Regions from separate parts of the Lentzea sp. CA-135723 genome, predicted to be linked through region 1. Evidence: riboswitches for the same ligand, from Rfam matches in the RefSeq annotation. Region 1 holds a riboswitch; the other holds the start of a gene.

The links. Region 1 has a riboswitch for cobalamin ahead of ACQEU1_RS34885 (putative cobaltochelatase). Riboswitches for the same ligand answer to the same signal wherever they lie in the genome.
Region 2: it holds a riboswitch for cobalamin, as region 1 does, so the genes downstream of both, cobN (cobaltochelatase subunit CobN) here and ACQEU1_RS34885 (putative cobaltochelatase) in region 1, are expected to answer to the same signal.

What each region holds. Positions count from the first base shown of each region.
Region 1 covers NZ_JBNJMK010000001.1:7,422,981-7,438,598, reverse strand. Annotated here, with positions in the region: gene ACQEU1_RS34895 (cobyrinate a,c-diamide synthase) at 1-887, opposite strand, end outside; gene cobO (cob(I)yrinic acid a,c-diamide adenosyltransferase) at 1,354-1,968, opposite strand; gene ACQEU1_RS34885 (putative cobaltochelatase) at 1,982-3,889, opposite strand; cobalamin riboswitch at 3,926-4,059, opposite strand; gene ACQEU1_RS34880 (threonine aldolase family protein) at 4,088-5,047, opposite strand; gene ACQEU1_RS34875 (hypothetical protein) at 5,070-6,146, opposite strand; gene ACQEU1_RS34870 (8-amino-7-oxononanoate synthase) at 6,190-7,383, shown strand; gene ACQEU1_RS34865 (GNAT family N-acetyltransferase) at 7,337-7,795, opposite strand; gene ACQEU1_RS34860 (serine protease) at 7,809-8,543, opposite strand; gene ACQEU1_RS34855 (LysE family translocator) at 8,692-9,300, shown strand; gene ACQEU1_RS34850 (S1 family serine peptidase) at 9,303-10,025, opposite strand; gene ACQEU1_RS34845 (S1 family peptidase) at 10,048-10,824, opposite strand; gene ACQEU1_RS34840 (M48 family metallopeptidase) at 10,840-11,859, opposite strand; gene ACQEU1_RS34835 (alpha/beta hydrolase) at 11,929-12,825, shown strand; gene ACQEU1_RS34830 (ABC transporter ATP-binding protein) at 12,860-14,734, shown strand; gene ACQEU1_RS34825 (CatB-related O-acetyltransferase) at 14,731-15,366, shown strand; gene ACQEU1_RS34820 (AAA family ATPase) at 15,363-15,618, shown strand, end outside.
Region 2 covers NZ_JBNJMK010000002.1:570,577-586,194, forward strand. Annotated here, with positions in the region: gene ACQEU1_RS38720 (precorrin-8X methylmutase) at 1-518, opposite strand, end outside; gene ACQEU1_RS38725 (hypothetical protein) at 515-1,570, opposite strand; cobalamin riboswitch at 1,579-1,713, shown strand; gene cobN (cobaltochelatase subunit CobN) at 1,749-5,315, shown strand; gene ACQEU1_RS38735 (helix-turn-helix transcriptional regulator) at 5,276-5,983, opposite strand; gene folE (GTP cyclohydrolase I FolE) at 6,038-6,586, shown strand; gene ACQEU1_RS38745 (EF-hand domain-containing protein) at 6,574-7,089, opposite strand; gene ACQEU1_RS38750 (AAA family ATPase) at 7,147-9,699, opposite strand; gene ACQEU1_RS38755 (LuxR C-terminal-related transcriptional regulator) at 9,980-12,604, shown strand; gene ACQEU1_RS38760 (LapA family protein) at 12,558-12,977, opposite strand; gene ACQEU1_RS38765 (DUF742 domain-containing protein) at 13,026-13,379, opposite strand; gene ACQEU1_RS38770 (anti-sigma factor RsbA family regulatory protein) at 13,596-14,519, opposite strand; gene ACQEU1_RS38775 (MerR family transcriptional regulator) at 14,621-15,442, shown strand; gene ACQEU1_RS38780 (GTP pyrophosphokinase) at 15,439-15,618, opposite strand, start outside.

The DNA of each region.
Region 1 (15,618 bases):
GGCAACACCAGCCCGGCCGTGCCCTCCGGCAGGTCCTCGTCGTGCAGCGGGTCCAGGACCGCGACCGCCGCACCCGCCGCCTTCAGCACCTCGACGTGCTCGGCGTAGCCGAACGTGAACGCCGCCCCACCCGCGACCGCGACCACCGGTTCGCCGGCGACCCGGGAGACCTCCGGTTCCCACTGCGCCACGGCCATCGCGGGCACCGACGACGCGAGCCTGCGCACCGCGTCGAGATCCACGTGCTTGGCCACGGCGGCGGCGATCGCGTCCACGGCGGCGACGGCCTCGGCACCGTGCTCGGCCGCCGTCACGAGCCCCAAGTGCCGTGAGGGCAAGGAGAACTGCGGATCGCGCGGCAGCACCCCGAGCACGTCGAGCCCCACCTCGTCGCACGCCGACCGCAGCACCTGCTCGTGCCGTTCCGACCCGACCTGGTTGAGGATCACGCCGCCGAGCCGGACCGTCGGGTCGTAGCCGCGGAACCCGTGCAGCAACGCGGCCAGCGACCGGCTCTGCCCGCGCGCGTCCACGACGAACAGCACGGGTGCGTTGATCAGCTTGGCGACGTGCGCGGTGGAGCCGATGCCGGCGGTGTCGATGCGGCCGTCGAAGAGGCCCATGACGCCCTCGACCACGGCGATGTCGGACCCCTTGGCGCCGTGTGCGAAGAGGCCGGGGATCCGGTGTTCGCTGACCATGACCGGGTCGAGGTTGCGGCCGGGCTTGCCGGTGGCGAGCGAGTGGTAGCCGGGGTCGATGTAGTCGGGGCCGACCTTGAACGGCGCGACCCGCGAACCGGTGCGGCGCAACGCGGCCATCAGGCCGGTGGCGACGGTGGTCTTGCCGCTGCCGGAGGCCGGGGCGGCGATGACGAGCCGGTTCACCACCGCGCACCCCGCTGCCCGAAGGCGAGGGCGCGCGTGAACGGTCCACTCACCAAGCGATCCGCCGACTGCCCGGAAGCGACGGCTGTGAACGGTCCACTCACCACCCGATCCCTCGGCTGCCCGCAAGCGAGGGCACCGGTGAACGGTCCGTTCGTCACGCGGCCAGCCAGTTGCTCGGAAGCAGAGGCCGTGAACGGTCCGTTCACCACCCGGCTGGCCAGTTGTCCGGAAGCGAAGGCCCTGAACGGTCCACTCACCCCCCGGTCTCCCGACTGCCCGAAGGCCAGGGGGCGCGTGAGCGGTCCATTCACCGCCTGGTCCGCCAACTGGCCGGAAGCGAAAGCCCTGAACGGTCCACTCACCACCCGGTCCGCCCGCTGCCCGAAGGCGAGGAGGCGCGTGAACGGTCCACTCGCCACCCGGTCCCCCGACTGCCCGGAGACGAAGCCCGTGAACGGTCCACTCACCACTCGATCCCCCGCTGCCCCTTCTGCCCGGCGTCCATCGGGTGCTTGACCTTCGTCATCTCCACCACGAGGTCCGCCGCGTCCACCAACCTCTGCGGCGCGTACCGCCCGGTGATCACCACGTGCTGGTGCCCAGGCCGCGAGACCAGCGCGGACACCACCTCGTCCACGTCGATCCACCCCCAGTGCAGCGGGTAGGTGAACTCGTCCAGCACGTAGAACCCGTGCCGTTCCGACGCCAGCCGGCGCGCGATCTCCGCCCAGCCCTCCCGCGCGGCGGAGGCGTGGTCGTCCTCGGTGCCCTGCTTGCGGGTCCAGGACCAGCCCTCGCCCATCTTGTGCCACTCGACGGCACCGCCCTCGCCGGTCTCGTCGTGCAGCCGGCCGAGCGCCTTGAACGCGGACTCCTCGCCCACCTTCCACTTGGCGGACTTCACGAACTGGAACACGCCGATGTCCCAGCCCTGGTTCCAGCCGCGCAGCGCCATGCCGAACGCCGACGTCGACTTCCCCTTCATCTCGCCGGTGTGCAGCATGAGCAACGGGCGGTTGCGGCGCTGCCGGGTGGTCAGGCCGTCCTTCGGGACCTCGGTGGGTTGTCCTTGGGGCACTGGGGTTTCTCCTTCACGCGGCCCGGACGACGCCGGCGAGGTGGTCGGCGGACAGCTGGTCGAGCCGCACGCAGGTGCCCTGAAGCGCGTCGGCGATCTTCGCCGCCAGGCCGAGGCGCACGTGGCCCTGCTCGCAGTCGACGACCACGACGGCGGTCTGCTCCAGCAGCCCGGCGGCCTTCAGCGCGTCCTTGGTCGGATCGCCGCCGAGGCCGGACGAGGTCGCCCTGCCGTCCGTCAGCAGCACGACCAGGGGGCGCTTGCGCGGGTCCCGCAACCGTTCGATCTCCAGCACGCGGTGCGCCTTCAGCAGTCCGTCGGCGAGAGGGGTCCGGCCGCCGGTGCGCATCTTCTTCAACCGGGTCGCCGCCGCGTCGACGGACGTCGTCGGAGGCAACGCGACCTCGGCGGTCTGCCCGCGGAACGTCACCACGCCCACCTTGTCCCTGCGCTGGTAGGCGTCGCGCAGCAACGAGATCACCGCGCCGCTGACCGCCGACATCCGCTTCTGCGCGGCCATCGATCCGGAGGCGTCGACGACGAACAGGACGAGGTTCGACTCCTTGCCCTCGCGCACGGCCTTGCGCAGGTCGGCGGCGGTGAGCAGCAGTCCAGGCCCAGTCCGCCCCCGAGAAGCCTGGTGCGGCGCGGCGGTCGTCAGCGTGTCGACCAGGTGCAGCCCGTTGCCGTCCACTGTGGACGAACGGACGACCCGGCCGGTGCGGGCACGGGCGCGGGAACGCTTGCCCGGCGCGCCTTCGCCGACCCCGGGGACCTCCAGCAGCCGCGCCTTGAACGCGGGCGAGGGCTCCGGTGCCGGACGGTCCGCAGGCGCGTTTCCGTTGCCCTTGGGGCCTTCCTGCGGTTCGGGCAGCTCGCCGCCACCGGGGCCGTCGTCGTCCGGACCCTCGTCAGTCGGCTCCTCGGCGTGCTCGGCCGCCTGCTTCATGGCGTCCTCGAGCTGCTGCTCCTCGATGCCGGGCTCGTCGAACGGGTCGCGCCGCCGCCGGTGCGGCAGCGCGAGCCGGACGGCGGTCTCGACGTCGGTCTCCTCGACGGCGTCGGCGCCCCGCCACGCGGCGTGGGCGACCGCGGCACGGGCGACCACGAGGTCCGCGCGCATGCCGTCGACCTCGAAAGCGGCGCAGACGGCGGCGATCCTGCGCAGCTCACCGTCCGGAAGGGACACTCCGGCCAGCCGCGACCGGGCGTCGGTGATCTGCTGCTTCAACGCCAGGTCCTCGTCCGCCCACTTCGACGCGAACCCGGCCGGGTCGGCCTCGTAGGCGAGCCGGCGGCGGATCACCTCGGTGCGCACGGCGACGTCCCGCGCGGCCTTCACCGCCACGGTCAGCCCGAACCGGTCGAGCAGCTGCGGCCGCAGCTCGCCCTCCTCGGGGTTCATCGTGCCGACCAGCAGGAACTGCGACGGGTGCGACACCGACACGCCCTCGCGCTCGACGTGGGCGCGCCCCATCGCGGCGGCGTCGAGCAGCAGGTCGACCAGGTGGTCGTGCAGCAGGTTGACCTCGTCGACGTACAGCACGCCCCGGTGCGCCGCCGCCAGGAGCCCCGGCTGGAACGCCCGCACGCCCTCGGTCAGCGCCTTCTCCAGGTCGAGCGACCCGACCAGCCGGTCCTCGGTGGCGCCGACGGGCAGTTCGACCAGCCGCGCGGGCCGCCGCTCCACCCCGTCGTGCGGCGCGTCGGGGCAGTCCACCGTCCCGGGCGCGCAGCCGAAGCGGCACCCGGCCGAGACGTCGAGCTCGGGCAGCAACGCGGCCAGGGCGCGCACGATGGTCGACTTCGCGGTCCCCTTCTCACCTCGGACGAGCACGCCGCCGATACCGGGGTGCACGGCGTTGAGCAGCAGGGCGAGCCGGAGGTCGTCATGGCCGACGACAGCCGAAAACGGGAACATGCTCGGCGAAGTCCTTCCTCGGGTGTCCACGCCCGCGGTCAGGTGAAGAGGGGGACGAGTTCCTGACTTCCGGCGTCCAAAGCCGGTCACAGTCGCGGGACGGCGCCGGAGTCACACCGGCTTCCTCGCGCTCCCCTCACAGCCCAGGCATCGTCGCATTTCGCATGGCGGGGTCCAACAGCCAGGTGAGCGACGTCGCTAGATCGACCCGAGGAACTCCGTCCACGCCGCCCTGACCTCGTCCGCCGTCCACTCCAGGGCAGGCTCGGCCACGGTCACCTCGGTCTTGGCGAGCGGCCCGTCCTGCCAGAACCCGCCGAGGAACGTCCCGCTCAGCTCCTTGAGCCGGGCCGGGTCGCCGGGCAGGTGCAGCGCGAACTGGTGCGTGTGAGGTTCGGGCTGGTCCATCGCGGCGGCGACGACCTTGGCGTGCGCGACGTACGCACCGAGGCGAGGCAACACCGTGTCCAGGCCGTGCAACGCGGACAACGCGGCGGGCCACTGCTGGAACAGCATGCCGCCATAGCGGTGCCGCCAGACCCGTGCCTGCTCGACGAAGTCCAGGGTGCCCGCGAGCGCCGCACCCGAGATGCCCTCCAGCGACTTGTAGAACGACACGTAGACCGAGTCGAACAGGCCGGCGATCTCGGGCAGCGGCTTGCCCAGCCCGAACGTGCTCTCCCACAGCCGCGCGCCGTCGAGGTGCACGACCGCGTCCCGTTCGCGGGCCGCCTCGACCACCGACACGAGCTCTTCCCAGGCCGGCAGGACGAACCCGGCCTCGCGGTCCGGCACCTCCAGCAGCAGCGTCCCGAACGGCTCGGGGCAGGTGCCGACGTCGGCGTCGCGCACCCTGATCGGCCGCAGCCCGGACAACGCGGTCAGCGCGTCGTCCTCGTGGTTCAGCGGATGTGCCCGCGGGTGCATCGCGACGATCGGGTTGTGCGTGCGGTCCGCCCAGCAGCGCAACGCGATCTGCTGCGCCATCGTCCCGGTCGGCACGAACAGCGCGGCCTCGGTGCCCAGCAACGCGGCGACCCGCTCCTCCAGCGCACCCACCGGGCCGCCGTCGCCGTAGCGGTCGGGGTCGACGTCCGGCACCGGGCCGAGCGACTCCAGCAGCGTCTTCTTGCGGACTCCGGAAAGCTGACGGTTCAACACCCCAGCATCAAACCTCAGCTCAGCGGCTCACAGCCACCGACTTCGGCGCGCGGAACGACAGCAGGTTCAGCCACTCCGGCCTGGGCCCGACCAGGTGCAACGACGGTTCGTGCGCGGCCACCGTGCGCAACGTCACGGCGGCCTCCAGGCGCGCCAGGCCGGCGCCGAGGCAGAAGTGGCGGCCGTACCCGAACGCCAGATGGCGCGGGTCGGTCTCCTTACCGCTCAACAACAACACGAGCTCCGCACCGGCGGGAACGCGCACACCGGACAGAACGACCTCACGCGCGGTCAGTCGCCGCCACGTCACGACGGGCGTCTCGGTCCGCAGCACGTCCTCGACGAACGCCTCCGCGACGCCCGGCTCCGGCAGCCGCGCCCACAGGTCCCGGTCCTGCAACGCCCGGCGCAACGCCGTCGAGAGCAGCTGGGTCGTGGTCTCCTGGCCGGCGATCAGCAGGAAGTAGCAGAGACCGGCGGAGTCCTCCGCGGACACGCCGGCGTCGGCCAGCGCGCAGAACAGCTCGCCGTCGCGGGCGTGGTAGCGCTTGATCAGCCACTGGTGGAAGTCGCCGACGTCGCCGACCAGCTCCAGCTGGCGTTCGCGGGTGATGTCGCCCCAGAAGAACTCCAGCGACCCCGAGCTCCACCGCTTCAAAGTCGGTATGTCGACATTGGGCAGGCCGAGCAGCTCCATCAGCACGATCGCGGGCAGGTCCCAGGCGAGGTCCGATACAAGATCCATTTGGCTGAGATCCGTGCCACCCAGGCGTTCCAAAACGAGTTCGTGGATGCGAGGCTCCGCAGCGGCGACGCGCGCGGCCGTGAAGAACGACGCCACGAGCCGCCGCAGTCCGGCGTGGGACTCCGCCCCGTTGTTCGCGAGCGTCGGCGGGAGCGAGAAGCGCGCCCTGACCAGTGACCGCAACGCCGCCGGGGCCACCGGCGTCACGGCGGTCAGCGCGTTGTCGGGCAGGTAGGTGACGGGATCGGCCAGCACGGCGCGCACGTCGTCGTAGTCGGACACCACCCAGCGCCCGCCGAGGAACTGCACCGGAGAGGTGAGTTCGGCGCGCGTGAAGGTGAACAGGTCCACGAGCGGCACGCTAGCGGGCGGATGGGAGACTCAGGCGGTGACCGTGAGCACAACTGAGGCGATTTCCAGTCCTGGTGAGTCGACGTTCGACTGGATCGACGTCCGCTCTGAAGCGCGAGCCAAGGCCGGTCTGAGCCGGCGCCTGCGGCCGCGCACGTCGGACTCGGCGGACCTCGACCTCGCGAGCAACGACTACCTCGGGCTCGCCAAGGACAAGCGCGTCGCCGGTGCCGCCGCGGCCGCCACGCTGAAGTGGGGTGCGGGCGCCACGGGATCGCGCCTGGTCACGGGCTCGACCGAGCTGCACGCCGAGCTGGAGTTCGAGCTCGCGAACTTCTGCGGCTCGCAGTCCGCGCTGGTGTTCAGCAGCGGCTACATGGCGAACCTCGCCGCGGTCACGGCGTTGTCCGGCCCCGGCACGGCGATCGTCGCCGACCAGCACATCCACGCCTCGCTGATCGACGGCACGCGGCTGTCGAAGGCCGACGTCGTCGTCGCGGACCACTGCGACGTCGGCAAGGTCCGGCACGCGCTGGAGACCCGCGGCAAGAGGCGCGCGATCGTGGTCACGGACTCGGTGTTCAGCGTCGACGGCGACATCGCCCCGCTGAACGAGCTGCACGCCGTGTGCCGGGAGACCGGTGCGGCGCTGGTGGTGGACGACGCGCACGGCCTGGGCGTGGTCGGGCCGGGTGGCCGCGGTGCCGTCGCCGAGGCGGGCCTCATCAAGCAGCCGGACGTGATCACGACGCTGACGCTGAGCAAGTCGCTGGGCGCGATGGGCGGCGCGGTGCTCGGCCCGTCGCGCGTGGTCAAGCACCTGATCGACACCGCCCGGCCGTTCATCTTCGACACCGGCCTCGCGCCGAGCAGCGCGGCGGCGGCCCTCGCGGCGATCAGGATCCTGCGCGAGGAGCCGGACCGTCCCGAGCGCGCGCTGACCGTGGCGCACGACCTGAGCAACCGGCTGAAGGAGGCCGGGTTCCAGGTCAGCACGCCGACCGCGGCCGTCGTGAGCGTGCGGGCGCCGGGACCGGAGCAGGCGTTCCGGTGGGCCGAGACGTGCCGCACGAGCGGTGTGGTCGTCGGCTGCTTCCGGCCGCCGTCGGTGCCGGACCAGATCAGCAGGCTGCGGCTCACCGCGCGCGCCGATCTGACCGAGGCCGACATCGAGCGCGCGGTGCGCGTGATCAGGGAGAGCGCCGCATCCGCAGGTGTGGAATCCCGTCCTCGATGAACTCGGCCCCTTCGGCCACGAACCCGAACGACGCGTAGAAGTCGGCGACGTACGTCTGCGCGTCGAGCACCGCCGGTGTGCTGCCGATGTCCGCGATCGCCGCCTGCATGAGCCGGCGGCTGTACCCGCGGCCGCGGGCCATGCGCGCGGTGGCGACGCGGCCGATCCGGAGCGTGCCGTCGGGGTCTTCGAGCAGCCGGAGGTACGCGAGCGGCTCGTGCGAGCCTTCCGCTTCCAGCCAGAAGTGCCGGGTGCCCTGGTCGAGGTCGCGGCCGTCGACGTCGGCGTAGACGCAGTTCTGCTCCACGACGAAGACGTCCTGCCGCAGGCGCAGGATCGCGTAGAGCTGGTCGGGGCTCAGGTCGAGGCCCCACTGCCGCCGCAGGGTGGCGGGAAACTGTGTGGTTCGCACCTGGTCGTGGATATCAGAAGCCCAGCGTCTGCCGGTAGTTCGCGAGCCGGGTGTAGACACCAGGTTCATCTGGCCGTGCGCAGCCTCGGCCGAACGACACGACCCCCGCGAGCCGGCCGCGCACGACGAGCGGCCCGCCCGAGTCGCCGGTGCACGCGTCCCGGCCACCCCGCCCGGCGCACAGCATCGCGCCCGGCCGGTAGTCGGGTTCCTTGAGCAGGCACTCGGAGTCGGACAGGATCGGCACCGTCACCTTGCGCAGCGTCATGGCCGGCGGCACGTTCTCCGCCGTGCGCCCCCAGCCGAGCACCACGCCGTCGTCCCCGACCTCGCCGAGCGCGATCGTCCGGTAGGGCACCGGCTGCGCGAGCGTCAGGATCGCCACGTCGTCGCCCTTGGTGACCTCGACGTAGTCCGGGTGCCGCCACACGCTGCTCACCGCCGCGTCGACGCCTTCGGCCTTGTCGCGCAGGTCCGTGCGGCCCGCCACGACCCGGAGCTGCTCCGGCGGGCGCTGGTTCTTGCCGAGCACGCCCTTGAGCGTGACGCAGTGCGCGGCCGTCATGACCTTGTTCTCGGCGACGAGCGCGCCGCCGCAGATCAGCTGACCGTCCGTGGTGGTGATCGCCACAACCCACGGGGTGTCCGCCACCCGCGCGGGTGTCCCCCCAACGATCGCATCGGCCGTCGTACCGCCGCTGACCAGCGCGATCACCGCTACCAGCACGGCAAGCCGCTTACCCCTCACGGACCACTCCTCGTTGCGCCAGGTGGACGATCGGTCACCAACGGTAGCGATCGCGCTAGGACGGCGTCAAAACCGGAGATTCTTGTGCTAGTTTTCCGTTCGGCCGGAGATTTTGCGGTCAGTGGCATAGATCACGGGGGTATTGACGGTGTTGTTCGACTTCAGCCAGGTTCCGGCCTTCCTCATCGCGTGCGCGGTCGTCATCGTGACCCCCGGCGTGGACGCGTTCCTGCTCCTGCGCACGTCACTGCGGTCCGGGACACGTGCCGGGCTGCTGGCCCTGGGCGGGATCCACTCGGCCGCGGCGGTGCAGGTCGGCCTGGTGATCTCCGGGCTCGGGGTGGTGCTCGCCCGGTATCCGATGGTGCTCGTGGCGCTGCGGTGGGTCGGCGCCGGGTACTTGCTCTACCTGGCGGTTTCCATCACGCGCGGGCTGATCAAGCGCTCCGGCGGCGAGCCGGAAGAGGTCATGAGCGCGCGGCCGTTCCGGCAGGGCTTCCTGACCAACATCACGAACCCGAAGATGATCCTGTTCTCGCTGGCGTTCCTGCCGCAGTTCATCGGATCGGGTGAACCGGCGCCTCAGCTCGCCCTGCTCGCCGTGGTGTTCCTCGGGCTGGCGGCGGTGTGGGAGCTGATGATCGTGCTGGCGGCTTCCTCGGTGGCCGGGCGGTTGAAGCGGCCTGGGGTCTCCACCGCGCTCGACGCTGTTTGCGCGGCGGTGTTCCTGACGATGTCGGTCGGCCTGGTGCTCTGAGGTCAGTTCGGCTTCAGGTACGTCGTGACCCTCGTGTAGACGCCTGGCGCGTTCGGGCGGGCGCAGCCGATGCCCCACGAGACGACGCCTGCCAGCCTGCCGTCGACCACGAACGGGCCGCCGGAGTCGTCCACGCACGCGTCGATGCCGCCGTCCGGGTAGCCCGCGCAGAACATGGCCTCCGCGTCGTAGCGGGCGTAGGTCGCGGCGCACTGCTGGTCCGGCCAGATCGGGACGTAGGCCTTGTGCAGCAACGGGCTCTTGTTCGGGTCGGTCTCCGCCTGCCGGCCCCAGCCGTACACGGTGCCGACCGTGCCCGGCATGTGCACAGTGGACTCGGCCAGTGGCAGGGTCGCCTGCGGGAGCGGGTCGGCCAGGGTCAGCAGGGCGACGTCCTTGCCGCGGGACGGGGTCACGTAGCCCTCGGCCAGTCGGTAGGACCTGCCCGTGGTGGTCGCGCCGGTGGGCTCGTTGAGGTTCAGGCGCCCGCCCACGACCTTGATCGAGGCAGGCTCCCGGTCCTTGACGCAGTGCGCTGCCGTGGCCACCTGTTCCGGGGCCAGTAGCGCGCCGCCGCAGAACTGGTAGCCCGACTCCGTTGTCAGGGCCACCGTCCACGGCGCCTCGGCCGGCGAGGTCACCACCTCGCCGCCCACGATCCTGGGCTCGGCGTGCGCCGAGGTCGCCGCGGTCACGAGCAGGAGCAGAACCGCCGGCAGTCGCATGGGCTCAGGAGTACCGGGGCGATCAGGGCTGGACAACTCCTGGCGGGGAAGCGTCCACCACCGGGTGAAGGTCCTTGGCGTAGCGGGCAATCCGGACGTAGACGCCCGGCTTGTTCCTCCGGGCGCAGCCTTCACCCCAGGAGGTGACGCCGACCAGTTTGCCGTCGGCCACGATCGGGCCGCCCGAGTCGCCCTGGCAGGTGTCGACCTTGCCGCCCTCGTAGCCCGCGCAGAACATGTCGGTCCGCTGGAACTGCGGGTAGGTGTCCACGCAGAACGCGTCGGCGAGGACCGGCACGGTGGCCTGCATGAGGTAGCGGGAGGTCTTGCCGTTCTCCGCGGTGCGGCCCCAGCCGAGGGCGCGCAGTTCGGTGCCCGGCTGGTAGAGGGCGCGGTCGGTCAGCTCGGCCAGCGGGAGCGGTTCGTACGGGAGCGCGTCCTTCAGCGTCAGGACGGCCACGTCCTCGCCCGCGTCGGCGGAGACGTACTGCTTGTGGATCCAGATGTCCGCGACGGAGGCGACCACGCCCGCCTGGCGGTCCTGCTTGTCCTCGCGGCCGGCGACGACCTGCACCTCGCGGGGTGCGCGGCCGATGGCGCAGTGGGCCGCGGTGAGGACCTTCGCGGGGGCGACGATCGTGCCGCCGCAGAACTGGAGGCCGCGGTCGTCGACCAGGTAGACGGCCCACGGGTTGGCCTTGATGGACGCCCGCTCGCCGCCGACGACCTGCTCGTCGGCGGCGGCGGTGCCCGTTGAGGCGAGCAGAGCGGAGAGAACCAACACCAGGAGTCGTCTCATGACTCCAGATGGTAGCTACTCCGCTGAGCCGTTCGGAGCAACCTTGCTCCAGAGCTTGCCCGCGGCGCCCACGAGCGACTCGCCGATGTCGTTGATCGTCTTGATCAGCGGGTCGGCGGAGTTGTTCATGGACTCCTTGTACGAGCGGGCGGCGCCCTTGATGTCGTCGGTCAGGTTCGTCGTCGGCCGGTCGTCCTCGCGGCGCGGGTACGTGCCGGTGAGGATCTCGCGGTACTCCTCGCTCGCGCCCCAGCGCTGCAGCTCGGCGGCACGGACGACGACCAGCGGGTGGCTGCGCCGCTCGATGTCCACCAGCTTCAGGTAGCTGTCGCGGATGTCCTCGCCCTCGTACTCCTTGGCCTGCTCCAGGAACGACGCGATGTCGACCTGGTCGCCCGTGTCACCGGCGAACGCGAGGTGCACCCTCAGCGCGGCCTGCGGGTCCTGGCCCGCGAGAAGGCCGGCCCGGTCGCACGAGAGCTCGGTCTTGCGCTGCCACTCGTAGAGCGCCGCGATCACCGCGCGCAGGGCCAGCGTGCCGGCCACGTTCCAGCCCAGCGTGTGCCGCAGACCCAGCAGCCGGTAGAGGATCGTGTTGTAGAGCCCGTGGCCGGACATCGCATGGCCCAGCTCGTGACCGAGGACGAACCGCAGCTGCTCCCGGTCGAACCGGTCCACCAGAGCGGAGTTCAGCACGATGAAGGGCTTGTCGATGCCGAGCGTGTAGGCGTTGACCTCCGGCGAGTGCCGCACGAAGAGGTCCGGCACCTCCTCCAGGTCGAACGTCGACGCGACCTCGTTCCGCAACCGGTGCAGGTCGGGGAACTGCTTGGGACCGACCTTCACCGACGACGCCACCTGGACCAGGCGTTCCCCGCGCTCGGAGAACGCCGCCGCGACCGCCTTGACGATCGGTGCGACGGCAGGCACGGCGCGCAGCACCGCAAGGGCACCGCGGTCGGCCGGATGTTCGTAGGCGCGCGGGCTGATGCCCGGGAACCGCACCCTGGATGACTGCTCGACTTCCCCCGTCATGCCCCCAGGTTAGACACGATCCGGACAAGGCTGCACGGAATCGGCTCCAGACCGTTGCAAACTTGCGCGGTGAGCAGCGACGAAGACACCACGGTCCTCCCCCTGCGCGGCGGGGCCTCAGCCACCCTGGTCCGCCGTCGCGCGGTGGCCAACGACCGCGGCGCGATCCTCTACGTGCACGGATTCGCGGACTACTTCTTCCAGGAGCACGTGGCCGAGCACTACACGGCCCAGGGCTACGACTTCTACGCCGTGGACCTGCGCGGTTACGGACGGTCGCTGCGCGATGGCGAGCTGCCGAACTACACGACCGACATCTCGGTGTACTTCGAGGAGATCGACGCCGCGATCGCGAAGATTCGTGAAGAGCACTCACGTGTGGTGCTCATGGGTCACTCGACCGGTGGGCTCACCACGTCGTTGTGGGCGCACGAACGGCGTTCCAGCGACCTCATCGACGCGTTGGTGCTCAACAGCCCGTGGCTCGACGTCGTCGAACCGCCGCTGGTGCGGCAGATCGTGAAGGTGCTCGGCGGTGTCGCGCCGAAGGTGAAGATCCGCGCGAACCTCGGCGAGGCGTACGGGGCGGCGATCCACAACTCGCGCAACGGCGAGTGGGACTTCGACCTGAAGTGGAAGCCGCTGGCGGGCTTCCCGGTGCTCGCCGGCTGGATCCGGGCCGTGCTGCTGGGCCAGGAGAAGGTCCACAAGGGACTCGACGTGCGGGTGCCCGTGCTGGTGCTGCACTCGGACAGGAGCATGTTGAACGCCAAGGAGTGGAGCGAGGACGTGTCGAAGGCCGACGCGGTCCTCGACGTCGAGGGCATGCGCAAGTGGGGTCCGAAGATCGGCTCCTCGGTCAAGGTCGTGGAGGTCAAGGCGGGCATGCACGACCTGTTCCTGTCGCCTGCCCCAGTGCGTGCGGCGGTCTTCGCCGAGGTGGACGAGTTCCTGAAAACGGCTTGACCTCGTTGTAGGTCGAGGTTCGAGACTGGTCGTCATGAACATCGACTTCAACGCCTGGTACGCGCTCGAAAGCGCGATGCAAGACGAGAAGAGCCGCCGCGTGAGCCGGGCGACGTTGAAGCGTGTCGCCCGGTTCGCACGGCCGCAACGCCGTGCCGTGTACGGACTTCTGGCCACCTCGGCGGTGGCCGCGGTGCTCGCGGTGGCGTCCCCGGTGCTCGCCGGGCGGGTGGTCGACACGATCATCGCGGGCAAGGACTTCGGGCTGGTCGTGTGGCTGGCGCTGGCGATCGCCGGCGTGGCGGTGCTGGAGGCCGGGTTCTCGCTGGCCGAGCGGTGGCAGTCGTCGCGGGTCGGCGAGGACCTGATCCTGCGGCTGCGGCAGGCCGTTTTCGACCACGTGCAACGGATGCCGGTCGCGTTCTTCACCCGCACGCGCACCGGGGCGTTGGTGTCGCGGCTGAACAACGACGTGATCGCGGCGCAGCGGGCGTTCTCCGAGACGATCTCCGGGGTGGTCACGAACGTGATCGCGCTGGTGCTGACCCTCGCGGTGATGTTGACGCTGTCGTGGCAGGTCACGGTGCTCGCGATGGTCCTGCTGCCGATCTTCCTGATCCCCGCGCGGCGGATGGGCAAACGCTTGGCGTCGATGCACCGCGAGGCGGCGAACCTCGACTCGATGATGACGACGCAGATGACCGAGCGGTTCTCGGCTCCCGGCGCGACCCTGATCAAGCTGTTCGGGCGTCCGGACTTGGAGAGCGCGGAGTTCGGTGCGCGCGCTCGGCGCGTGCGGGACATCGGCGTGCGGACGGCCGTGGCGCAGTGGCTGTTCCTCGTGGCGTTGACGCTCGTGTCGTCGTTGGCGCTGGCGTTGGTCTACGGGCTCGGTGGCTGGTTCGTGTTCGAGGGGCAGATGGCACCCGGCACGATCGTGACGCTCGCACTGCTGCTGACGCGGCTCTACGCGCCGTTGACGGCGTTGGCCGGCGCACGAGTGGACGTGATGACGGCGCTGGTGTCGTTCGAGCGGGTCTTCGAGGTGCTGGACCTGCCGCCGTTGATCGAGGAGAAGCCGGAGCCGACTCCCGTGCCGGACGGCCCGGTGCGGGTCGAGTTCTCCGACGTGAAGTTCGCCTACCCGTCCGCGGACAAGGTGTCGCTGGCGTCGTTGGAAGAGGTGGCGTCGCTCGACACCCGCGGTGGCGAGGAGATCCTCGGTGGCGTGTCCTTCACGGCCGAGCCGGGGTCGCTGATCGCGCTGGTCGGCGCGTCGGGTGCGGGCAAGTCCACGATCGCGTCGCTGGTCCCCCGCCTGTACGACGCGGACTCCGGCACGGTCCGGCTGTCCGGTGTGGACGTTCGCGACCTGTCGTTCGACTCGATCCGCGCGACCGTGGGCATGGTGACGCAGGACGGGCACCTGTTCCACGAGTCGATCGGCGCGAACCTGCGCCTCGCGGCTCCCGCGGCGACCGACGAGGAGATCTGGGACGCGCTCGGCCGGGCCCGGCTCGCCGACCTCGTGTCGTCGTTGCCCGACCAGTTGGACACGGTCGTCGGTGAACGCGGCTACCGGTTGTCCGGCGGCGAACGGCAACGGCTGACGATCGCGCGGCTGCTGCTGGCCAAACCGCGCGTGGTGATCCTGGACGAGGCCACCGCGCACCTCGACTCGCGGTCGGAGGCGGCGGTGCAGGAGGCGCTGGTCGAGGCACTGGCCGGACGGACGTCGCTGGTCATCGCGCACCGGCTGTCGACCATCCGGGCGGCGAACCAGATCCTCGTCGTCGACGCCGGTCGGATCGTCGAACGTGGTACGCATGAAGTGTTGCTGGCCAAGGAAGGCCACTACGCCAAGCTGTACCGCACCCAGTTCAGCGAAGAGCCGATCGGAGCGCCGTGACGATTCCCTCGCCCGACAACCTCTACCCGTTGCCGGACTACGCGCGCACGGTGTTGCTCAAGCCGTTGGTGAAGAACCCGCAGATCGAGATCGGCGAGTACACCTACTACGACGATCCCTTTCACGCCGAGGAGTTCGAACGCCGCAACGTCCTCTACAACTTCGGTGCGGAGAAGCTCGTCATCGGGCGCTACTGCGCACTGGCGGAGGGCGTGCGGTTCATCATGTCCGGCGCCAACCACAGCATGGCGGGCGTGTCGACGTTCCCGTTCACGATCTTCGGCGGAGTGTGGGGCGAGAAGACCCTCGACATCGCCTTGGGAGCGCCTTCGCGGGGCGACACGGTGGTCGGCAACGACGTCTGGATCGGCTACAACGCCCTGATCATGCCTGGCGTGCGGATCGGCAACGGCGCGATCATCGCGGCCGGATCCGTTGTGGTGTCGGACGTTCCGGCGTACGGCATCGTCGGCGGCAACCCGGCATCGTTGATCAAGATGCGGTACGGCGACGCGGATGTGGAGTTGCTGGAACGGATCGCCTGGTGGGACTGGCCGGTGGAGAAGGTGACCGAGCACGTCCGGGTGATCATGGCAGGCACGCCGGCTCAGCTGGCCGAGGTGGCCGGGTGAAGGCGCTGCTGATCACGGGGCCGGTCGGGGTGGGCAAGACGACGGTCGCCGAGGCCGTGGGCGACCGGCTGGCCGAGGCCGGTGTGCCGCACGCGGTGATCGACCTCGACTGGCTGTCCGCCTGCTGGCCGCCGCCGTCCGACGACCCGTTCCACTTCGAGCTGCAGCTGAGGAACCTGCAGGCCGTGGTGCGCAACTACGTCGAGGCGGGCGTGCAGCGGATCGTGCTCGCCGGTGTGCTGGAGAGCCGGG
Region 2 (15,618 bases), on a different contig from region 1:
GCTTCCTTGGACTCCGCGGCCCCGATGAACCCGACCGGGATGCCGAGGATCGCGGCGGGCCGCGGCGCCCCGGCGGCGATGAGGTCGAGGAGGTGGAACAACGCCGTGGGCGCGTTGCCGATCGCGATCACCGCACCGCCGAACCGGTCCTGCAGGAGCTCGAGGGCGGCGGCGCTGCGCGTGTTGCCGATGGCCTTGGCCAGTCCGGGTGTTCGCGGGTCCTGCAGGAAGCAAAGGACTTCGTTGTCCTGCGGCAGCCGGCGGCGGGTCACGCCGGACGCGACCATGTTGGCGTCGCACAGGATCGGCGCACCGCTGCGCAGGGCCGCGCGCGCGTCGCGGACGACGTTCGGGGAGAACGCGACGTCGGCGGGCAGGTCGGTCATGCCGCACGCGTGGATCATGCGGACGACGACCTTCGCGACGTCGTCGGGGAACCCGGTGAGGTCCGACTCCGCGCGGATGGTGGCGAAGGACTGGCGGTAGATCTCCGCCCCGTCCTTGATGTACTGCGTCAACGGATCTCCTCGTAGCCGTCGCCGGTCGCGACGAACTCGATCACTTCGCCCGCCGGGCGGCCGCAGCGGCGGGCACAGCCCGACCAGTGCACAGCGCCAGGACTGTCGGACCTGCTCCCTAGAATCGAAATTGGGGGTACCCGGCCTGGCCCGTGTGTGTGGTGGGGCATGTTGAGCCAGGCGCGTGCATCGGCGCGTACGTCGGAGAGCGACTTGGCGCAGCCGGGGCGGCCGGTGCAGGCGCTGACGCCGTGCCAGGGGGAGCGCGGGTCGGTGATGAGGCCGGTGGTGTCGGTGCCGGCCGGCACGACCAGGCTGCGCCACGGGGTCAGGCGCAGGGCGACGCCGGGGAGTTGCTCAGCGTCGAGGCGGCCGAGTGGAACGCCTGGGGTCAACGGTGAAGGTGCGACAGGAGTCACAGCCGGGGTGACGCGCGGGGCGTCGGAAATGCCGAAGTGGGCGGTGATCTTTCGCACACCGTCGTCCACTTCGGACAGGCGCCAGGCCGTGCCGCGCACCTGCTGGAAGAGGCGGGCGGCGGACAGGAGGGCGTCGACGGGGTCGGTGACGCGAACGCCCGTGTCGGCGCCGGCGAGAAGCAGCACGAAGCCGCCGGACGGCTCGTTGACCAGCCCGAAGTCACCGCCGAGCCCGCTCACCGCGGCACCTGCCGTCACCAGGAAGCGCCCCGGCAGCCCGGCCAGCGAGGCGTCCGCGCACAGCGTCTCGTCGATCTCGTCGACCAGCGCCTGGTTGTCCTCCAGCGGCGCCGCGATGATGTTGCGCATCCGCTCGTGCGTCGCCGACGGCAGCAGCCCCGCCGCGGCCAGCCGCGCACCCAGTTCCACGCCGTCCGACAGGCCTCTGATCTGGAGGTTCGCCCGCGAGGTCAGCTCCACCGCGCCGGACCCGAGCTCCAGAGCCGCACCTCGCACGACGTCCCACTGAGCAGCGGAGAGGGTGCCGCCCGGCACCCGGATGCGCGCCAGCCCACCGTCAGCCGCCTGATGCAGCTCGACGGCGCCGGGGCAGGCATCCGGGTGACTACGCATAGGTCGGACTGTAACCCGCCGGTTAGGGTGAGCCCGAACGACGAAGCGCAGGAGGAAGCCGGTGTGAATCCGGCGCGGTCCCGCCACTGTGACCAGCGCACGACGCTGGGAGTCAGGAACTCCGCTTCGGCCGTCACCCGCAACCTGGGGCGAGGACCCCACGAGGGATGGAGCCTGCGTGATCCTGCTGCTGTCGACCTCCGACACCGACCTGCTGTCGGCGCGTGCGAGCGGTGCCGAGTACCGGCTCGGCAACCCGGCGCGCACCACCGTCGACGACCTTCCCGGGCTCGTGGACGATGTCGAGCTGGTCCTCGTGCGCATCCTCGGTGGCCGCAGGATGTGGGAGGAAGGGCTCGACTGGCTGCTGGCCTGCGGGCTGCCCGTCGTCGTGCTCGGCGGTGAGATGCAGCCCGACGCGGCGCTCATGGAGCTGTCGACGGTGCCCGGTGGCGTGTGTGCGGAGGCGCACCTCTACCTCGCGCACGGCGGCCCGGCGAACCTCACCGAGCTGCACAAGTTCCTCTCCGACACCGTGCTGCTGACCGGCCACGGCTTCGCGGCCCCCGCGGCGACCCCCACGTGGGGTGTGCTGGAACGGGAAGAGACGACGGCCGAAGGCCCCACGGTCGCGGTGCTCTACTACCGCGCGCACCACGTCGCCGGGAACACGGCGTTCGTGCACGCGCTGTGCGACGCCATCGAGGCCAAGGGCGGCAAGGCCCTGCCGGTCTACTGCTCCTCGCTCCGCACCGCCGAACCCGAGCTGCTCGACACGCTCCGCAAGGCCGACGCGCTGGTCGTCACGGTGCTCGCGGCGGGCGGCACGAACCCCGCCAAGGCCTCGGCCGGCGGTGACGACGACGCGTGGGACGTTGGCGCGCTCGCCGCGCTGGACGTGCCGATCCTCCAAGGCCTGTGCCTCACCTCCAGCCGTGAGACGTGGGACGAGAACGACGACGGACTGTCTCCTCTGGACACCGCGACCCAGGTCGCGATCCCGGAGTTCGACGGCCGGATCATCACGGTTCCGTTCTCCTTCAAGGAGATCGACGAGGACGGCCTCACCGTCTACGTCGCCGACCCGGAACGGGCGCTGCGCGTCGCGGGCATCGCGGTGCGGCACGGCAGGCTCCGGCACATCCCCGTCGTCGAACGCAAGATCGTCGTGATGCTGTCGGCGTACCCGACGAAGCACTCGCGCATCGGCAACGCCGTCGGCCTCGACACGCCCGCGTCCACCGTCCGGCTGTTGAAGGCCATGCGGGAGCACGGGTACGACATCGGCGACGAGCTGCCGGGCGTCGACGAGCTCGACGGCGACAAGCTCATCCACGCGTTGATCGCCGCCGGTGGCCAGGACGCCGACTGGCTCACGCAGGAGCAGTTCGAGAGCAACCCGATCCGCATCGCCGCTGCCGACTACCGCGAGTTCTACGAGACGATGCCGGACGACTTCCGCGAGTCGATGCGGGAGCACTGGGGCGAGGCGCCCGGCACGCTCTTCGTCGACCACTCCAAGTCCAAGGACGGCGAGATCGTGCTGGCCGCGCTGCGGTCCGGCAACGTCGCGGTGATCGTGCAGCCGCCGCGCGGGTTCGGCGAGAACCCCATCGCGATCTACCACGACCCCGACTTGCCGCCGTCGCACCACTACCTCGCGGCGTACCGGTGGGTCGAGTCGAACTTCGGCGCGGACGCGGTCGTGCACGTCGGCAAGCACGGCAACCTGGAGTGGTTGCCCGGCAAGACCGTCGGCATGTCGGCGTCCTGCGGCACGGACGCGGCGCTCGGCGACCTGCCGCTGATCTACCCGTTCCTCGTCAACGACCCCGGCGAGGGCACGCAGGCCAAGCGCCGTGCGCACGCCACGCTGGTCGACCACCTCGTGCCGCCGATGGCCCGCGCCGACAGCTACGGCGACATCGCGCGCCTGGAGCAGTTGCTGGACGAGTACGGCAACATCTCCGCGATGGACCCGGCCAAGGTGCCGGCGATCCGCGCGCAGATCTGGACGCTGATCAAGGCCGCCAAGCTCGACCACGACCTCGGCATGGAGGACCGCCCGCACGACGCGGAGTTCGACGAGTTCATCCTGCACGTCGACGGCTGGCTGTGCGAGGTCAAGGACGTGCAGATCCGCGACGGCCTGCACATCCTTGGCGAGGCGCCGACCGGAAGCGTGCGGGTCAACCTCGTGCTCGCCATGTTGCAGGCACGGCAGATGTGGGGCGGTCAGGTCGCCGCGCTGCCGGGCTTGCGGGAAGCGCTCGGGCTCACCACCACGGGCCGCGAAGACGTTGACGCGGTTGAGGAAGAGGCCCGCGCGCTCGTCCAGGCGATGGAGGACGCCGGCTGGGACCGCGCGGCCGCGGCGGGTCTGCACGAGTCGGAGGACGTGCGGAAGATCCTGGAGTTCGCGGCCGTCGAGGTCGTGCCGAGGCTCGCGCGCACCACCGACGAGATGACGAACGTCCTGCACGCGCTGGACGGCGGCTACATCCCGGCAGGCCCCTCCGGTTCTCCGCTGCGCGGCCTGGTGAACGTGCTGCCGACCGGCCGCAACTTCTACTCGGTCGACCCGAAGGCCATCCCGTCGCGGCTCGCGTGGGAGACCGGCCAGGCGATGGCCGACTCGCTGCTCGCCCGCTACCGCGACGAGAACGACGGCGAGTGGCCGCCCTCGGTCGGCCTGTCGGTCTGGGGCACGTCCGCGATGCGCACGTCCGGCGACGACATCGCCGAGGTGTTCTCGCTGCTCGGCGTCCGGCCGGTGTGGGACGACCAGTCGCGGCGCGTCACGAGCCTGGAGGTCGTCCCGCTCGACGAGCTCGACCGCCCGCGCATCGACGTCACGGTCCGGATCTCCGGCTTCTTCCGGGACGCCTTCCCGCACGTCGTGTCCATGTTGGACGATGCCGTGCAGCTCGTCGCCGCACTGGACGAACCGGCCGAGCACAACTTCGTGCGCGCCCACATGCTGCGCGACCTCGAAGAGCACGGCGACCAGCGCCGCGCCACGTTGCGCGTCTTCGGTTCCAAGCCGGGCGCGTACGGCGCGGGCGTGCTGCCGTTGATCGACAGCCGCAACTGGCGCGACTCGTCCGACATCGCCGAGGTCTACGCGGTCTGGGGCGGCTACGCCTACGGCCGTGGCGTCGACGGGATCGAGGCGCGCCAGGACATGGAGTCGGCCTACCGCCGGATCGCGGTGGCGGCCAAGAACATCGACACCCGCGAGCACGACATCGCCGACTCGGACGACTACTTCCAGTACCACGGCGGCATGGTCACGATGGTGAAGGCGTTGACGGGCAAGGCACCCGCCGCGTACGTCGGCGACAGCACCCGCCCGGAGGCCGTCCGCACGCGCACGCTCACCGAGGAGACCTCGCGGATCTTCCGCGCCCGCGTGGTGAACCCGCGCTGGGTCGGGGCGATGCGCAACCACGGCTACAAGGGCGCGTTCGAGCTCCAGGCGACGGTCGAGTACCTCTTCGGCTACGACGCCACGACCGGTGTCGTCGCCGACTGGATGTACGAGAAGCTCACCGAGACGTACGTGCTCGACCCGGAGACCCGCAAGTTCATGCAGACGTCGAACCCGTGGGCGTTGCACGGCATCGCGGAACGCCTGCTGGAGGCGGCCGAGCGCAAGATGTGGGAACACCCCGAGGAGTCCACTTTGGACGCGCTGAGGGCGGCTTACCTGGAGACCGAGGGCGACCTGGAAGACGGCGCCTGAGAGATCCTGACGCAGCAGTGACCCGGTGACGGATCGAGGTGGGCGGTGACGCCGCTCGCCTCGATCCCGTCCAGCAGGCCGCTGATCAGGCAGAGGTTCATGCCGCACACCAACTCGGTGTGCCGGTGCGCCAGGCTGTGGAACGGGCAGTTCCGCAGCAGGATCGATCCACCCTCGGCCAGGGGCTCGAAACCGAAGCGCGCCAACGCCTCCGTCACGCGGTTCGACGCCGGCCCGCGCGACGCGTCCGCTTCTGCGGCCTGCCCGGCAAGATCGGCGCCCCACTCGTAGGCGCGGCGATTGAGGATCACCCGCGCCGGCTCGCCGGTCTGCTCCGCCTCCACCAACGCGTCCGTCACGAGATGGCTCGCGGCCTCGTACCGCCGGTCCGGCAACGACACCGCGATCTGCTCGTCCGACCGCCGGTAGAGCTTCGCCGGCCGTCCCGCACCCGGCCCCGACCGTCCGGTGCGGCGTTCGTGGACCACTGTGAGCAACCCCATCTCGACCAGCTTGTCGAGGTGGAACGCGGCCGTCGTGCGGGGCAGGTCGACGGCCGCCGCTGCCTCGTCCTTGCTGATGGGACAGGTCGCGCGGGCCACGAGGTCGTAGAGCTTGCGCCGGTTCGGTTCGTCCAGGGCCGCGACGGCGGCGACGGGGTCGGCCATCTCTAAAAACTACTCTTGTTGACTAAAATCGAAAAGCGGATCTACCGTGGCGCCATGGACGTCGAAGCGGCGCAGCGGGCGGTAACGGACCTGCTCAAGGCACTCGGCAAGGACCCGTACTCGGTGCACCTGGCGGACACGCCCCGCCGGGTCGCGCACGCCTACGCGGAGATGCTGACGCCCCGCGAGTTCACCATGACGACGTTCCCCAACGACGAGGGCTACGACGAGCTCGTGCTCGCCCGCAGCATCCCGGTGCAGTCGTTGTGCGAGCACCACATGCTGCCGTTCCACGGCGTCGCGCACGTCGGTTACCTGCCGGGCGAACGGATCCTGGGGCTGTCGAAGCTCGCCAGGGTCGTCGAGATGTTCGCCAGGGATCTGCAGGTGCAGGAACGGCTCACCAAGCAGGTCGCCGACTGGTTGCAGGACCAGTTGCAGCCCCTGGGGGTCGGCGTCGTGATCGAGGCCGAGCACATGTGCATGGCATTGCGCGGCGTGCGGGTCAACGGCTCCCGCACGGTCACGTCCGCGTTGAAGGGCGTGCTGCGGGACAACCCCGCGTCACGTCAGGAGTTCTTCACCCTCGTTCAGGCCGCCTGAACGGGCCCGAACACGTACGAACCGGGCGCGTCGGCGTCGTCGCCCGCCCAGAACTCCGCCCACAGCGTGGCGAACTCGGCCCGCGACAACCGGCCGTCGCCGTCCAGGTCGAGCACGGCGAAGTCGGTGTCGCCTTCGTGGCCGAGCCACGCCTCGATCATCACCCGGTACTCGGCCTCGGACACGTAGTCGTCGTTGTCGGCGTCGACGGCGCCGAACATCGCGTCGGCCGTGCCCAGCACCGGTTCGATGTGGTCCGGCAGCAGGTCCACGACGCTCAGCACGTCGTCCAGCGTCACCCGCTCCGCGCCGCCCGCCGCCTGCTGGAGGGTCTCCCACCAGCCCAGCATCACCTGGGTCAGCAGCTTCTCGTCGCTGCCGCGCAGCCCGGACCAGCGCTGGGCGAGGAGCCGGAAGTCCTCCTCGGTCAGGTACCCGTCCCCGGTCACGTCCATGGCCCCGAAGACCAGAACCACCTTGCTGCGCTGAAATTCGCTCGCCATGCGACAGGACGATAGGACCGAAAGTCGCAATCCGGCCATCGGCCGAACGGGTCCGAACTATTCGCCCAAAAGGGCATCCGCGAGCTGCAAACGGCCTGATACGCCCAGCTTCCGGTAGATGCCCGACAGCACGCCGGAGACCGATTCGGCGGGCATGAGCAGCGTGGACGCGATCTCGTCATCCGAACGGCCGCGTGCCGCCAACTCAGCGACCTGATGCTCCACCGGGGTGAGCGCGGTCGGTCCCGTCTGACGCATCCGACGAGGCCCGGCACTGGTGGCGACCAGTTCGGAGTAGGCCCGCGCGGCCATCGCCGACGACCCGCACTTCTGCGCCAGGTCCACCGCGTCCCGCAGGCACACACGCGCACCGGCCGTGTCTCCCTGCCGGCGCACCACCACGCCGAGGTCCACCAACGCGCGCGCGAGTTCCAGACGGGCGGGGGAGCCGCGCAGCACCCGCACGGCCTCTTCCAGCAACGTCCGCCCGGCCGCGCCCGCCGTCACCCGGCCCGCGGCGCGCAACGCCATGCCCAACGCCCGCGGCGCGCCCCACTCGCGGGCCAGCACGACCTCTTCCATCGCCAGGTCGCGGGCGCGTTCGCCGTCGCCCATCGCCGCGCACGCCAAAGCCGCGCCGGAACGCCACGACAACGCCGCCGGGTTGCGGTACGGCCAGGCCGCGCAGTGCCGTCCGGCGGCCAGGAACGCTTCCAGGGCCTCGTGATCGTCACCCCGCGCGGTCAGCATCCGGCCCCGCACGGTCAGCACGCCGCCGAACGACCACACCCGGCGCGTGTCCTCCGTCGTGGCCCCGGCGATGACCGCGGCGGCCTCGTCGAGGCGGCCCTCCTCCAGCAGGATGTCCGCGAGCAGCGCGGCGTGCCACGCCGTGACCGCGTGCCAGCGGCCGTCCTGCCGCAGGTGCTCCCCGGCGGTCTCCAGGTCGGCGCGGGCGGAGGCGAGATCTCCTTTGCGGCGCTGGACGTTCGCGCGCATCACGTTCGTCAGCGCGCGCAACACCGGTGCCTGCCCGCGGTCGACCTCGTCCAGCAGGGCCAGTGCCTCGTCCAGCGAGTCGGCGAGGTTCAGCGTCATCGCCGACGCCAGCGACGCCAGCACGCCGTCCGTCGACACCAGCCGCACGGCCTCCGAAGCCCTGATGTCGCCCACCATCACGCGGTGCAGCACGCCGGCGGGGGAGTCGAGCGAGACGGTCGAGGGCACCGCCTCCTGCCACGCCAGCCCGTGCACGGCCAGATGTGCCTGCGCGCACGGAGAACTGCCCAGAACGGCACGGATCTCGGCCGGTTCGCCGGCGGCGTGCAGGGCGTAGGACAACGCGATCGCGGACTCCACGTCGTCCACATCGGACTGATAGGCCTCGCGCAGCCTGGCCGTCGCGCCCGGCAGGTCGCCGACGAGCTCGGCGATCCCCAGCAGCCGCAACGCCCGCGACGGGTTCGCCACCGGTTCGCGCAACGCCCGCCACAGCAACCGGGCGGCACCGGCCGTGTCGCCATGGTTGACCGCCTCCTGGGCGGCGCGGTCGAGCACCCCGCCCGCCCACGGCTCCAGGCCTGGCGACGTCTCCAGCAGGTGGTCGGCGACTGCCCGATCGGACGCTCCGTGCGCCCGCAGGGACCTCGCGGCCCGCAGGTGCAGCGCGGCTCGGGCGGGCGCGGGCATGTCGTCGAGCACGGCGGGCCCAGCCACGCCGAGCAGCTCCACGGTCCGGACGGCCTCCGCGAGCTCGACCGGGCTCAGCCGCGTCAGCTCGGCCAGCACCCCGGGATGCGGCGACGGGCCGAGCGCGGCCAGGCAGTGCGCCGCGGCCACGACGGCGGCCGGGCGGCGGCGCAGCCGGGCCGCCATGATCTCGCCGGCCACCTCCGCACCGCGCTGCGCCACCCGCCACGCGGCCTCGGCGGTCGGCGGCACCGCGTCCTCCGCCAACGCCCTGAGCAGGCGCGTCACCGTCAACGGGTTGCCGCCGGTCGCCTCGCAGCACGCGGCCACGAACTCGGGCGCCGCCTCGCCCAGCGCGCCGGACACCAGCAGGCCGACCTCGGCGGACGTCAGGTTGTCCAGCACGATCCGCTGGCACGCCGCCATGATCTCGCCGAACGACGGGTCGTCACACCGCTCGCCCACGCCGAGCGACAGCACCAGGGCGACCGGCAGCCGTTGCACCCGCAGGGCGAGATAGGCGAGCCAGCGCAACGACGCGGCGTCGGCCCAGTGCACGTCGTCCACGACGACGAGCAGCGAGGTACGCGACCCCAGCGCGGCGACGAGCCGGTAGACGCCGTGCAGCACCGGAAAATCGGGCGCGGCCGCGGTGAGCTGCACCGCACCCAGCGCCTCCGCGGGAACGAGATCCGGGTCCACCAGGTCGAAGAGCTGTGCCACGATCCCAAATGGAAGATCGCTTTCCAATGCACTTCCGCGGGCGCGCACGACCTGCCTGCCGGAGGCCTCCCAGCGTGCCGCGAGGTCGTCCAGCGCCGCCGTCTTTCCCGTGCCAGGAGCGCCTTCCAGCACGGTGGTCGTGCCCGGCACCACCTGATCGCTGATTCCGGCGCACCACACTTTCAGCCGGTTTTCCAAGATCTCTCCACAATCCGCCGCTGAAAGTATCAGCGGAATTGATGCTAGGAGAAAGCGCGCCACTTGCCCAGGTAAAGCTTCCTGCGCTATGGGCGTCTCAACAGGACCGCTCCACGTATGATCCCGCGGGCAACTACCCGAATGGGTAGCGGCAGCTTCACGATCGGCCCGTGAGGGCATCCCAACGGGCTAGACGCGACGGCTCGGGGGTGGTCGCCGCGAGGGTCGTTGTGGTAATGCAGCGCTTGTTCTCCGCCGCCGCGGAGCGAAAGGAAAATGGGTGTCGGGGAATCGTGACGGGGTGTTCCGCGGCCGTGAGGGAGAACGGGACCTCCTGAACGGTGTGCTGAGCGCGGGCACCGGGGTGGTGCTCGTCGACGGCGCGGCCGGAACCGGGAAGACCCGGCTGCTGGCCGAGACCGCCGCCCTCGCCGCCCGCCGCGGCTTCGAGGTCGCCACCGCGCAGGACGAGCTGGACCAGCCGTTTCTGCTGGCACGCCTGGCGGAACGGCAACCGGAAGGCCCGACGCTCGTCGTCCTCGACGATCTCCACCTGGCCGAACCCGGCACGCTGGCAGCGCTCCGCGCGTTGTTACCCGCCTCCACCCGCGAAAGGGTCGTCTGGCTGCTCGCCCGCCGCCGCGGCGAGGGCGCCGACCGCCTGTTCGCCGCCGCGGCCGGTCGCGGTGCCGTCCGGATCGACCTGCGCCCCCTGGCGGACGACGTGGTCGAGGACCTCGTCACCGACCTCGCCGGCGGAACTCCCGACCAGGACCTGAAAGCGCTTGCCTCGATCGCGCAGGGCAATCCCGCCGCGCTGTTCGGGCTCTTCGCCGCACTGGCCCAGGACCAGCAGGTCGTCATCGTGGACGAGCACGCCGCGTTGCGGCCGGATCGCTCTCCGCGCGCGACCGAGGCGGTGCTGCGCGACCGCGTGAGTGCGTTGAGCGGCAAGGCGAGGCACCTGCTGCAGGTCGCGTCCGTGCTCGGCCAGCGCTTCGAACCCGGTGACGTCGCGGAGATGCTCGCGTCGAGCACCGCGATCCTGTTGCCCGCACTGGACGAGGTCATCGCCGCCGGCGTCGTCACCTCGCTCGACGACAGGCTCGCGTTCCGGCACGACCTGCTCTGGCGCCTCGTCGCCGACTCGGTGCCGCAGCCCGTGCGCCGCGCCCTGCACCGCGAGGCGGGCGAAATGCTGCTGAGGCGCGGGGATTCCGCCGTCATCGCCGCCAAACACCTGCTGCACGGCGCCCAGCGCGGCGACGCCCGGTCCATCGACGGGCTCGTCAGTGCCGCGAAAGCCGTGCTGTGGAACGCGCCGGAGGCCGCGGCCGAGCTCGCGGTGCGCGCGCTGGAGCTCACCGACCAAGCGTCCGCTTCGCTGGTCCACCGCACGGTCATGGCGGTGAGAGCGCTCACCGCCGCCGGGAAGCTCACCGCCGCGCAGGCCCTCGCGCAGGAGGCGTTGTCCCGCCACGTGTCCCCGGAACCCGCGGCGAAGCTCCGGCACTGCGTCGCGACGACGTTGCTGCTCGGCGCACGGCACGAGGAGTCGCTGGAGATCTCCGAGGCGTTGCTGCGCGAACCCGGCCTGGCCCCGGAACTCGTGCCGTGGGTGGAGATCACCCGCCTGATGGGCCTGCTCGGCCACGACCGGCGCCGGGCGGAGGAGCTCGCCGAGGCCGTCGTGCGCACCCACCAGGGATCGCCGGACGACGTGCTGGCGACGGCGCTCGCGGTGCTGGCCGCGATCGCCCGCGACACCGGCCAGCCCGGTGCCGCGCTGGACCTCGCGCGCGAGGCCGCGCGGTCGAGCACCTCGCACGACCTCAGCGCGTACCCGCAGCTGCTGCTCGCGACCCTGCTCTCCGGGCTGCGCGAGCTCGCCGACGCCGACACCGTGGTGCGGCGGGTGCGCAGCGGGCCGTCCGCGGTCGTCACCAGGGAGGTCATGACCGCGGTCGTGCAGGCCAGGATCCTGTTGCAGGCGGGGCGGATCGAGGAGGCGGCCGTCGAGGCCCGCGCCGCGCTCGCGGTCGCGGAGGAGACCGGCCACGAGACCGTCGTCGCGCCGGCGCTGGCGGTGCTCGCGATGGTCGCGATCCACACCGGCGACCTGCCCGCCGCGATCGAGCACGTCGAACGCTGCCGCGAGCACGTCGCCGCGGACGGGATCGTGTTCTCCCGCGCCTACTACCAGTGGGCCGACGTGCTCGTCACCTACGTCGGCTCCGGGCTCGAGAAGGCGATGTCCCTGCTCACCGACGAGTACCCCGGCCTCGTGTCGTCCGGCCTCTTCGCCGAGGAACCCCGTGCCGCCGGGTGGTTCGTGCGCAGGGCGTTGGAGGCCGGCGACGAACGGCTCGCGCAGGCCGTCGTGGACCGCGCCGAACGGCTCGCCGAGGAGCATCCGGTGTTCCCGGCGGTGACGGCGGCCGCGGTCCACGCGCGCGGCCTGTTCGACGCCGACGCGAAGCTGCTGGAACTCGCCGCGCAGCAGCACCGCGACCTGTGGGCGCGGGCGAACGCCGCGGAGGACCTCGGCGTGCTGCTGACGGGCTCGCCGGACCGGGCCGAATCGGTGCGGGCGCTGGAGAACGCGCTGGCGATCTACCGGGAGATCGGCGCGTCCCGCGACAGCGCGCGGGTGCTCGGCCGGCTGCGCAAGCTCGGCCGCAGGCGCAGGGCCGCACCGGCCAGGCCCGAGTCCGGATGGTCCAGTCTGGACGACACCGAACGGGCCATCGCGAACCTGGTGGCGAAGGGTCAGACCAACCGGCAGATCTCGACGCAGCTGTTCATGTCACCGCACACGGTGAACTTCCACCTGCGCAAGATCTTCCGCAAGCTCGGGATCAGCTCACGGGTCGAGCTGGTGATGAGGTCGAGGGACGACCAGTGATCCGCTTGGCCTGACGGCGCAGCTGCAGGATGCGGGCGGCGCCGACGATCGCGACCAGCAACGCGCCGCCGATCGCGGCGAACAGCAGCGCCACGCCGAGCGGGAGGCTGAACTGCCCCCACAGGAAGTGGATCGTCGCGTTGTCGCCGTTCTGCAGGATGAACACCAGCAGGAACGTCAGCACCACGATCGCCACCAGCACGGCGACCCAGGTGCCGCTGATCCGGGTCGGCCGCAGCTTCTTCGGTGCGGCCGCCGGAGCAGGCGGGACGGCGGGTGGAGCAGACGGGACAGCAGGTGGAGCGGCGGACGGGCCGGTCGGGAACTCGTCCGTGACCGGCGTCTTCTGGGTCTCGTCGCTGGAGGTCGCCACACGAGAATTATCGGCGACCTGGGGGCATCCCGCGCGCTGGCGAACGGGTTACAACTTGCGCAACCCGGACAGCACGCGTTCGAGCAGCGCGATGGTCGGCTTGTCGCCCGGTTCGTGCACGGCGACCAGGTTCAGCGTGATCAGGTCGCTCAGCAGGACCCGCGTGACGCCGAGCGGGATCTTCATGAGCGCCGAGATCTCGGCGACCGACCGCGGCTGCAGGCACAGCCGCATCATCGCCGCCTGGTCGTTGTTCGCGCGGTAGAGCCGGTCCTCGTCGGTGGAGAGGAGCGTTTCCAGGCGGAGGTCGTGACGGGCCGCGGTGCGGCCGCCGGTGCGGGCGTAGGGGCGGATCAGCGAACTGTCCCTCGCGGGGACCTCTGGTGCTTCGTCCTCTTGCACAGGCCACTCCGGTGGCGGTTCCGGTGGGCGATGGCGCAACGGTTGCTGACGGGGCAGTTGTTGCGTCTCCGCGCCGTTGAAGTCTCCACTTCCGTCGGCGTGCAGCCGTCTGCGGGTCGCCGGAGACCCGAATCGAGCCCCCGTGTAACCGATTTCCGTCGCTTCCTCGTCGTGCACGTGCTCAAGCTATAACGAGATCGCCCAAATGTATGTGGATCAAGTCGCCTTTTTGTCAGTCAGATCGAATCTGACTTGGATTGCGGTGCCGCTTGACGTCGTTTGGGTGCGGACAAGGTCCGCCAAACGGTTGACAAGCAACAGACCGCGACCGCCTGGTTCGTTTGCGTGAACAGGGGTGCGTCCAGCCAGAACATCGGTGATGTGGCCGTTGTCGTTGACTTGGCAAACAATACTTCTGCTTTCCGCCCACACCCGGACCGTGCTCTCGCCCCCGCCGTGCCGCACGCTGTTCGTCGCGAGCTCGGTGACCGCGAGGGCGAAGTCGTCAACTCTGTCCAGTGCGAGTCCGTGTTTGGTTGCTTGTTCACGGGCGAACGCCCTGACCGCCGCCATCGCACCGGCGCCGACCGAGGTGCTCACCGCGTCCACGGGAATGGTCAGCGGCAGGGAGTGCGCGGCGACGACCACGCGTGCGGGGTGGAAGTGGTCGCTGGGGCGGTGGCCGCTCGCGTCGATGACGACGGGGTGGGTCTTCTCGGCGTCGGCCAGGACGTCGTGGTTCAGCGCGGTGATGTTGTACGGGCACAGGATGCTGAGGTCACGGCCGCTGAACGCGTAGTTGACCAGCGCCTCGTGCAGCGCGCACGCCGGGTACTCGACGTCGGTGCGCAGGTCCCACACCGGCTCGCTGATGATCCGGACGGCCCCGCGGTGCCGGTCGGCGAACGCGCGGAGCTCGGGGATGATCCGGCCGGGGTTGCGGCCGGTGTCCGCCATGTCGATGAACGTCACGAGGTGGGCGAACCCGCTGAGCGCCTCCCTGAGCAGCTCGAGGTTCCTGCTCGGCACCGCCACGGCGACCGGTTCGGCGTTCGCGAGACCCTCCACGACGAACGGGACGGTCCCGTCGATGTAGGAGTCGTCATCGCTGTAGAACAGCGCCGGATGTGCGAACGTCATGTGCCACCTCTCGTCAACGTCCCAGGATCCCCACCCGGTGCGTTGCTCAAACCATCATTTCTTGACCCTGACACCGTGTCAGCCCCTACACAGGAGCAGTCATGTTCACCATCGGAGACTTCGCCCATCTGGGGCGCGTGTCGGTGCGGATGCTGCGCCACTACGACGCGGTCGGGTTGCTCCCACCGGCGCACGTCGACCCGTCCAGCGGCTACCGCTTCTACACCGCCTCGCAGCTGCAACGACTCAACCGCCTGGTGGCGCTGAAGGACCTCGGTCTGACGCTCGACCAGGTGGGTGTGGTGCTCGACGAAAAGCTTTCCGCGGAACAGCTCCACGGCATGCTGTCGTTGCGGCGAGCCGAGCTGCGGCAGCAGATCCTCGCCGACGAGTTCCGCCTGCGCCGCGTCGAGGCACGTCTCCGCGTCATCGAAAGAGAGGGCGCCATGCCCACCGACGAGATCGTCGTGAAGTCCGTCCCCGCCACCCGGATCGCCTGCCTGACCGGGACCGCCGCGTCGTACGGGCCGGACGACATCGGCCCGGTCATCCAGCCGCTGTACCCGCAGCTCTTCGAACGGCTCGGGCGCGCGGGGGTCGAGCCGGCCGGCTACGGGATCGCCACCTACGAGGCGGCGGAAGGGGACGCCGTGCTCGTGCGGGCCGGGGTCGTCGTGTCGGTGGAACCGTCCGCCGCGCACGACTTCGAGATCGTCGACCTGCCCGCGCTGGAGGAGGCGGCGACGATCCTGCACCGCGGCACCATGGACGACGTCGACACCTCCTACCAGGCCGTCGCGTCCTGGATCGAGGCGCACGGCTACCAGCAGAACGGGTTCGCGCGGGAGGTGTACGTGAAGTACGGCGAGGGCGACCCCGCCGACTGGGTGACCGAGCTCCAGCTGGAGATCACCAAGCCCTAGGCGGGGTGGATGCGCCGGTGCAGCGTCTCCATCCGGTCGTCCAGCTGCGCCGCGATCATCGCGGTCGACTTCAGCTCGCCCACGAACTCCGCGGGCGGGCTGTCGTCGTACTTGTAGAAGAGCTTGTGCTCCAGCGTCGCCCAGAAGTCCATGGCGATCGTCCGCAGCTGCACCTC